DNA from 2 places in the Rhizobium sp. CCGE531 genome. Region 1 is predicted to be linked to the other one. Evidence: predicted binding sites of a transcription regulator. Region 1 holds the regulator's gene; the other holds the start of a gene.
What was found. Region 1 encodes HrcA, which represses chaperone genes, less so after heat shock. Its sites were predicted from a motif close to GTTAGCACTCNCNNNNNGNGAGTGCTAAC; they were not measured.
Positions count from the first base shown of each region.

Region 2: groES (co-chaperone GroES) is a predicted target of HrcA. The motif match lies at 2,355-2,383, and genes of this name have one in related genera.

Region 1 covers NZ_CP032684.1:539,197-542,608, forward strand. The annotation lists gene CCGE531_RS02680 (VOC family protein) at 1-271, opposite strand, end outside; gene rph (ribonuclease PH) at 486-1,202, opposite strand; gene hrcA (heat-inducible transcriptional repressor HrcA) at 1,374-2,462, shown strand; gene CCGE531_RS02695 (GFA family protein) at 2,487-2,921, opposite strand; gene grpE (nucleotide exchange factor GrpE) at 3,136-3,412, shown strand, end outside.
Region 2 covers NZ_CP032684.1:896,397-899,808, forward strand. The annotation lists gene groL (chaperonin GroEL) at 283-1,923, opposite strand; gene groES (co-chaperone GroES) at 2,000-2,296, opposite strand; gene CCGE531_RS04440 (TIGR01459 family HAD-type hydrolase) at 2,687-3,412, shown strand, end outside.

The DNA.
Region 1 (3,412 bases):
TCTCGTCGTTGTCGAGGCGGAAGCAGACGTGACCCTGCCCCTTCGTGCCATGCGGCGGCACGGGCAGGGCGCCCGGCTCATGCGGCTTGACGGTTTCCGCGCTGTTGAAGATCAACAGAACGCCCGGCCCGCAGCGGTAGAAGACGTGGCGGTTTCCGCCGCGCGAGATTTTCTGCAGTCCGAGAATGCCGCCATAGAAGGCCTCGGCCGCATCGAGATCGTCCGCATAGAGCGCGGTTTCAAGGACGCCTGAGAGTATCGCGTTGCTCAACGGATTAGCCCCTCACCCTAACCCTCTCCCCGCAGGCGGGGAGAGGGGACGACCTCAATCTCGATCGTCCTCCGATTCCCGCATGATGAAGAGAGATGACGGAAGGTGCGTCTTGCCCCTTCTCCCCGTCGAGACGGGGAGAAGGTGGCCGCCCTTCGATAAACTCAGGGCCCGGATGAGGGGCAGGCTGCACGCTCCACATTCGTTGATACCCTCAGGCAATCGCCTGCTTCTGCAGCTCCACCAGTTCGGCGATGCCGGTCTTGGCAAGATGCATCAGCGTGGCGAATTCCTCTTCGCTGAAGGGGGCGCCTTCAGCCGTTCCCTGGATTTCGACGATGCCGCCCTTGCCCGTCATGACGAAATTGGCGTCGGTCTCGGCCGAGGAATCCTCAAGATAGTCGAGGTCGATGACAGGCTGGCCGGCGAAGATGCCGCAGGAGATAGCGGCGATGTGATCTTTCAGCACACGCTCGACCTTGAGCATGTTGCGGCTTTCCATCCACTTCAGGCAGTCGTAAAGCGCGATCCAGCCGCCGGTGATCGAGGCCGTGCGCGTGCCGCCATCCGCCTGGATGACGTCGCAGTCGACGGTGATCTGACGTTCGCCCAGTTCCTTGAGGTCGACGACAGCGCGTAGCGACCGGCCGATGAGGCGCTGGATTTCCTGCGTGCGGCCGCCCTGCTTGCCGGCGGCGGCTTCGCGCTTCATGCGCTCGCCGGTCGCGCGCGGCAGCATGCCGTATTCAGCCGTGACCCAGCCCTTGCCGCTGTTGCGCAGCCATGGCGGCGTCTTGTCCTCCAGGCTCGCCGTGCAGAGCACATGCGTATCGCCGAACTTGACCAGGCACGAGCCTTCCGCATGCTTGGAAAAATTGCGCTCGAACGACACCTTGCGCATCTGGTCGGTTTTTCTGCCTGAAGGCCGCATTCCACTCTCCTGAATGTTCGTTGACCGCTTCTACGACCCACAGGCCGCTTTTGCAAAGGAAAAGCAGGCCGCGGAACCTCTCGGCGGCCCCAGTGTTATTTTCCCTTTTGCCATTGCTAACCGAATGATTATATTTTGCCTAAGGCTCAACGGAATGGATCTGACAGCGAAATGGTATTCACGACATCGTCGGTCCCGGATGTCATTGCCGCACTGGACGAACGCTCCAAGGAAATCTTCCGTCGCATCGTCGAAGGCTATCTGGAAAATGGCGAACCCCTTGGGTCGCGCAATCTGTCGCGCCTGTTGCCCATGTCCCTGTCGCCGGCCTCGGTGCGCAATGTCATGAGCGATCTGGAGGAGCTCGGGCTCATCTATTCACCGCATGTGAGCGCCGGCCGGTTGCCGACGCAGATGGGGCTGCGTTTCTTCGTCGATGCCTTCATGCAGGTCGGCGATCTCTCCGCCGAGGATCGGGCCAATATCGACCGACAGGTGCGCGGCAGCAATCGCGATCAGCCGATGGAATCGATGATGTCGGAGGCGAGCCGCGTGCTCTCGGGCATTTCGCGCGGCGCCGGCCTGGTGATCACCTCCAAGAGCGATCCGGTACTCAAGCATGTGGAATTCATTCGCCTAGAGCCGACCAAGGCGCTTGCCGTGCTCGTCGGCGATCACGACCAGGTCGAAAACCGCATTATCGAACTGCCGGCCGGCACGACGTCGTCGCAGCTGACGGAAGCCGCCAATTTCCTCAACGCCCATATGACCGGCCAGACGCTGCCGGAACTACGGCGGCAACTGCAGAGCCTCAAGCAGAGCGTTCGCCAGGAGCTGGACAGTCTGTCCCATCAGCTGGTCGAGCGCGGCATTGCCGTGTGGTCCGGCGGCGATGACGACGGCAAGCCGACGCAGCTCATCGTGCGAGGGCATTCCAACCTGCTCGCCGAGATCGGCGGCGCCGAGGATCTGGATCGCCTGCGCCTTCTTTTCGACGACCTCGAGAAGAAGGACAGCCTTATCGAGATCCTCAATCTCGCCGAAAGCGGGCCGGGCGTGCGCATCTTCATCGGTTCGGAAAATAAGCTCTTCTCGCTTTCCGGTTCCTCGCTCATCGTCGCGCCCTATCGCGACGACGACGATCGGATCGTCGGCGCGGTCGGCGTCATCGGTCCGACACGGCTGAACTATGCCCGCATCGTGCCCATGGTCGATTACACCGCCCAGCTGATTTCGCGGCTGACGCGGCCGGGGATCTGATAAGACGGGATCTGGCGGCGAAGATCAATCGGGAAGCAGCATCCCCGATCCGCCCATTTCCGCCGGCAAATCCTTCTGCTTCGGTAGCCCGTCGCTCAGGTGCAGCACCGTGGTTTCATAGTTGACGTGCAATGCCGGTTGAAAATCGAGACCGGGCAGCATGGCGGCATAGACATCGGTTACGCCCCATGGCGGATGCTCGGTCAAAAGATGACCGCCGCAGACCGTGCACCACTTGCGCACGCTCTTCTCGGTTTTCTGGTAGCTGCCGATCTTGTCCGCGCCCCTGGTGATGTGAACGGCCTGTGGCGGCCAGAGCGAAAAGGCATTGACTGGTCCCGCCGACCATTCCCGGCAGGAATCGCAATGACAATAGCCCATCGCCATTGGTTCGCCATCGACCGCAATTTCCACTGCGCCACAGAAACACTTGCCTGAAAGAGATTTGCCATTAGACATTGAGTCACCCCACGCTGTGCTGAGATGCATTTCAGCATACCACCGGGGAGGAGGGCTGAACACCCGGCGTCCCGAGCGGTATTCAAGAGCGCAGAGGCGTATTGCTGCCGCCGTAAAGCCGGGAATTGGCTGTTCTTCTCGACAAAGCCTTGATTTTTTCCGGCCAAACCTCGATATCGGGCACATCCAAAGACCAAGCAATTCGGAGACCGTCATGACCGACGAAACAACAAAAACCGGACCTGATGCCACGGCGGCCGACACGTCAGCGGATTTCGCGCAGGATGCAGCGGAAACCATTGATGCGGCCGAGCCGTCTCAGCCGGACCCGGTTGAGCTGCTGAAGGCCGAGAACGGCGAACTGCGCGATCGCTACCTGCGCCTCGCTGCCGAGATGGACAACCTCCGTCGCCGCACCGAGCGCGATGTGAAGGATGCAAAGTCCTATTCCGTGGCAAGCTTCGCCCGCGACATGCTTTCGGTGGCGGACA
Region 2 (3,412 bases), 360 kb from region 1:
TTCACGGAATCTCTGAACCGCTCTATCTCTTTGTTGTCTCGCAATTCCGGACGGAAAACCGCTACGCACTTTTCCTGGAATTGCTCTAGGCGCGCAAACGAAAAGGGCGGCCCGAGAGCCGCCCTTCGTCAATTCCGGATGTCGGATTGAACAATGGTTATAAGGCTAAAGCCTTATCACATCATGTCCATGCCGCCACTTCAGGCCGCTTGGCGGCCTGAAGCATCAAAGATGCATGGGCGAAGCTTTATGGACATTCCCGTGATGAGGCCGTTGGCCTTGTCACATCATGTCCATGCCGCCCATGCCGCCCATGCCGCCCGGCATGCCGCCAGGGACATCCTTCTTCGGCAGTTCGGCAATCATGGCTTCGGTGGTGATCAGCAGCGAAGCAACCGAAGCCGCGTCCTGCAGAGCCGTGCGAACGACCTTGACCGGGTCGACGATGCCCATGGCGATCATGTCGCCGTAGACGCCGGTCTGAGCGTTGTAGCCGAAGTTGTCTTCGTTCTTGTCGAGGATCTTGCCGACAACGATCGAAGCTTCATCACCAGCGTTTTCAGCGATCTGGCGGCAAGGAGCCTGCAGAGCGCGACGAACGATGTTGACGCCGGCTTCCTGGTCGTCGTTTTCACCCTTGACGGTGATCTTGACGGAGGAGCGCAGCAGAGCAGTGCCGCCGCCCGGTACGATGCCTTCCTGAACGGCAGCGCGCGTCGCGTTGAGAGCGTCGTCGATGCGGTCCTTCTTTTCCTTGACTTCGATTTCCGTCGAGCCGCCAACGCGGATAACGGCAACGCCGCCAGCGAGCTTGGCAAGACGTTCCTGCAGCTTCTCGCGGTCGTAGTCGGAGGTGGTTTCTTCGATCTGGGCCTTGATCTGGGCAACGCGGCCTTCGATGTCGGACTTGGCGCCGGCGCCGTCGACGATCGTGGTGTTTTCCTTGGAGATCGAAACCTTCTTGGAACGGCCGAGCATGTCGAGGGTAACCGACTCGAGCTTGATGCCGAGGTCTTCGGAGATGACAGTGCCGCCCGTCAGGATGGCGATGTCTTCCAGCATGGCCTTGCGGCGATCGCCGAAGCCCGGAGCCTTGACGGCAGCGATCTTCAGGCCGCCGCGCAGCTTGTTGACGACGAGCGTAGCAAGAGCTTCGCCTTCGACGTCTTCAGCGATGATGAGGAGCGGCTTGCCGGTCTGAACGACGGCTTCGAGAACCGGGAGCATGGCCTGCAGGTTCGAGAGCTTCTTCTCGTGCAGCAGGATGAACGCGTCTTCGAGGTCGGCGATCATCTTTTCCGGGTTGGTCACGAAGTAGGGGCTGAGGTAGCCACGGTCGAACTGCATGCCTTCGACGACTTCGAGTTCGGTTTCGGCGGTCTTGGCTTCTTCAACCGTGATGACGCCTTCGTTGCCGACCTTCTGCATGGCTTCGGCAATATCGAGACCGATCTGCTTTTCGCCGTTTGCCGAGATCGTGCCGACCTGTGCGACTTCTTCCGACGTGTTGATCTTCTTGGCCTTGGCCTGGAGATCCTTGACGACTTCGGCAACGGCGAGATCGATGCCGCGCTTCAGGTCCATCGGGTTCATGCCGGCCGCAACGGCCTTGGCGCCTTCGCGAACGATGGCCTGGGCGAGAACGGTTGCGGTCGTGGTGCCGTCGCCGGCGATGTCGTTGGTCTTCGAAGCAACTTCGCGGACCATCTGGGCGCCCATGTTTTCGAACTTGTCTTCGAGTTCGATTTCCTTGGCGACGGTGACGCCGTCCTTGGTGATGCGCGGAGCGCCGAAGGACTTGTCGATAACGACGTTACGACCCTTCGGGCCGAGCGTGACCTTCACTGCGTCAGCGAGGATATCGACGCCACGAAGCATCTTTTCGCGGGCGTTGCGGCCGAATTTTACTTCTTTAGCTGCCATGTCTAAAAACTCCTGAATTCGCATTGTCCGGGTTTATGGCCCGTCAGCTGTATCGGAAAAGGGGAAATCGGCTGGATTAGCCGATGATGCCCATGATGTCGGCTTCCTTCATGATGAGAAGGTCTTCGCCGTCAAGCTTGACTTCGGTGCCCGACCACTTGCCGAACAGGATGCGGTCGCCGGCCTTGACGTCGAGCGGGACGATCTTGCCGGAGTCATCGCGAACGCCGGAGCCGACGGCGACGATTTCGCCTTCCTGCGGCTTTTCCTTGGCGGTGTCGGGAATGATGATACCACCCTTGGTCTTTGCTTCGGACTCGACGCGACGAACGACGACGCGGTCATGAAGGGGGCGGAAATTGGTGCTTGCCATTGTCTAATCCCTCGATCAAATGACATTCACGGATCAGCGGGGGATCCGTATGGGCTATGTTAGCACTCAGCCTTTGGGAGTGCTAGCGACGGTGATTTAGGGGTGGCTCCCAGACGAGTCAAGAACAGCACTGTGAATTTTTTGCGGCGCGCCTCGGCTTGTGTCGAGGATAATTAACGGCGCTGGTGACCATCGTGGCTATCTTGTCAGGTGGGCGCCCTGCTTTTCACGTCCGGGGCGAAAGCCCGGATTGTCTCTCATTGATCGTCATCTTCCCGTTCCGGAGCCGCTTTCCGGGCCTTGTGCGTCGCAAAAACCTTGCGGGCCGCTCTTGTAATTTGCCGGCCGGTTTGCGATGTCAGCCCGTGATTTATTAGGTGCGAGGACGGCATGGGCAAACGGATCGAAAGCTTTCGCGAAATCGGCGGACTTTATGATGTGGCGCTCTGCGATGTCTGGGGGGTGCTGCACAACGGCGTCTCCGCCTATGAGGAAGCCCCCATCGCGCTGGAAGCCGCCCGCGGCGAAGGGCTAGCCGTCGTGCTCATCACCAACTCTCCGCGCGTTGCTCCCAAGGTGGTCGAGCAGTTGCGGGCGATCGGCATTCCCGACAGCGCCTACGATCGCATCGTCACGTCGGGCGATGTGACGCGTAAGCTGATCGCCGCAGGCCCGAAGAAGGTATTTCTCCTCGGTCCGGAGCGGGATACCGGCATCCTCGAAGGTCTTGATGTCGTGCGTGTCGATGCGGGCGAGGCCGAAAGCATCGTCTGCACTGGCTTCTTCGATGACGAGACCGAAACGCCCGACGACTATACCGATATGCTGACGGCCTGGTCGGCCCGCAACGTGCCGCTGATCTGCGCCAATCCGGATCTCGTGGTCGAGCGCGGCCACCGGATGATCCCCTGCGCCGGCGCCATGGCCGCCTATTACGAGCGGCTCGGGGGTGAGACGCGCATCGCCGGCAAGCCGCACCAGCCGATCTATGATGCAGCGCTCGCCGCGGCGCGCGAAGTGCGCAGTGAATTCCCGCTGTCCCGCGTGGTCGCGATCGGCGACGGCATGCCGACCGACGTGCGCGGCGCGCTCGATTATGGCCTCGATCTCCTTTAT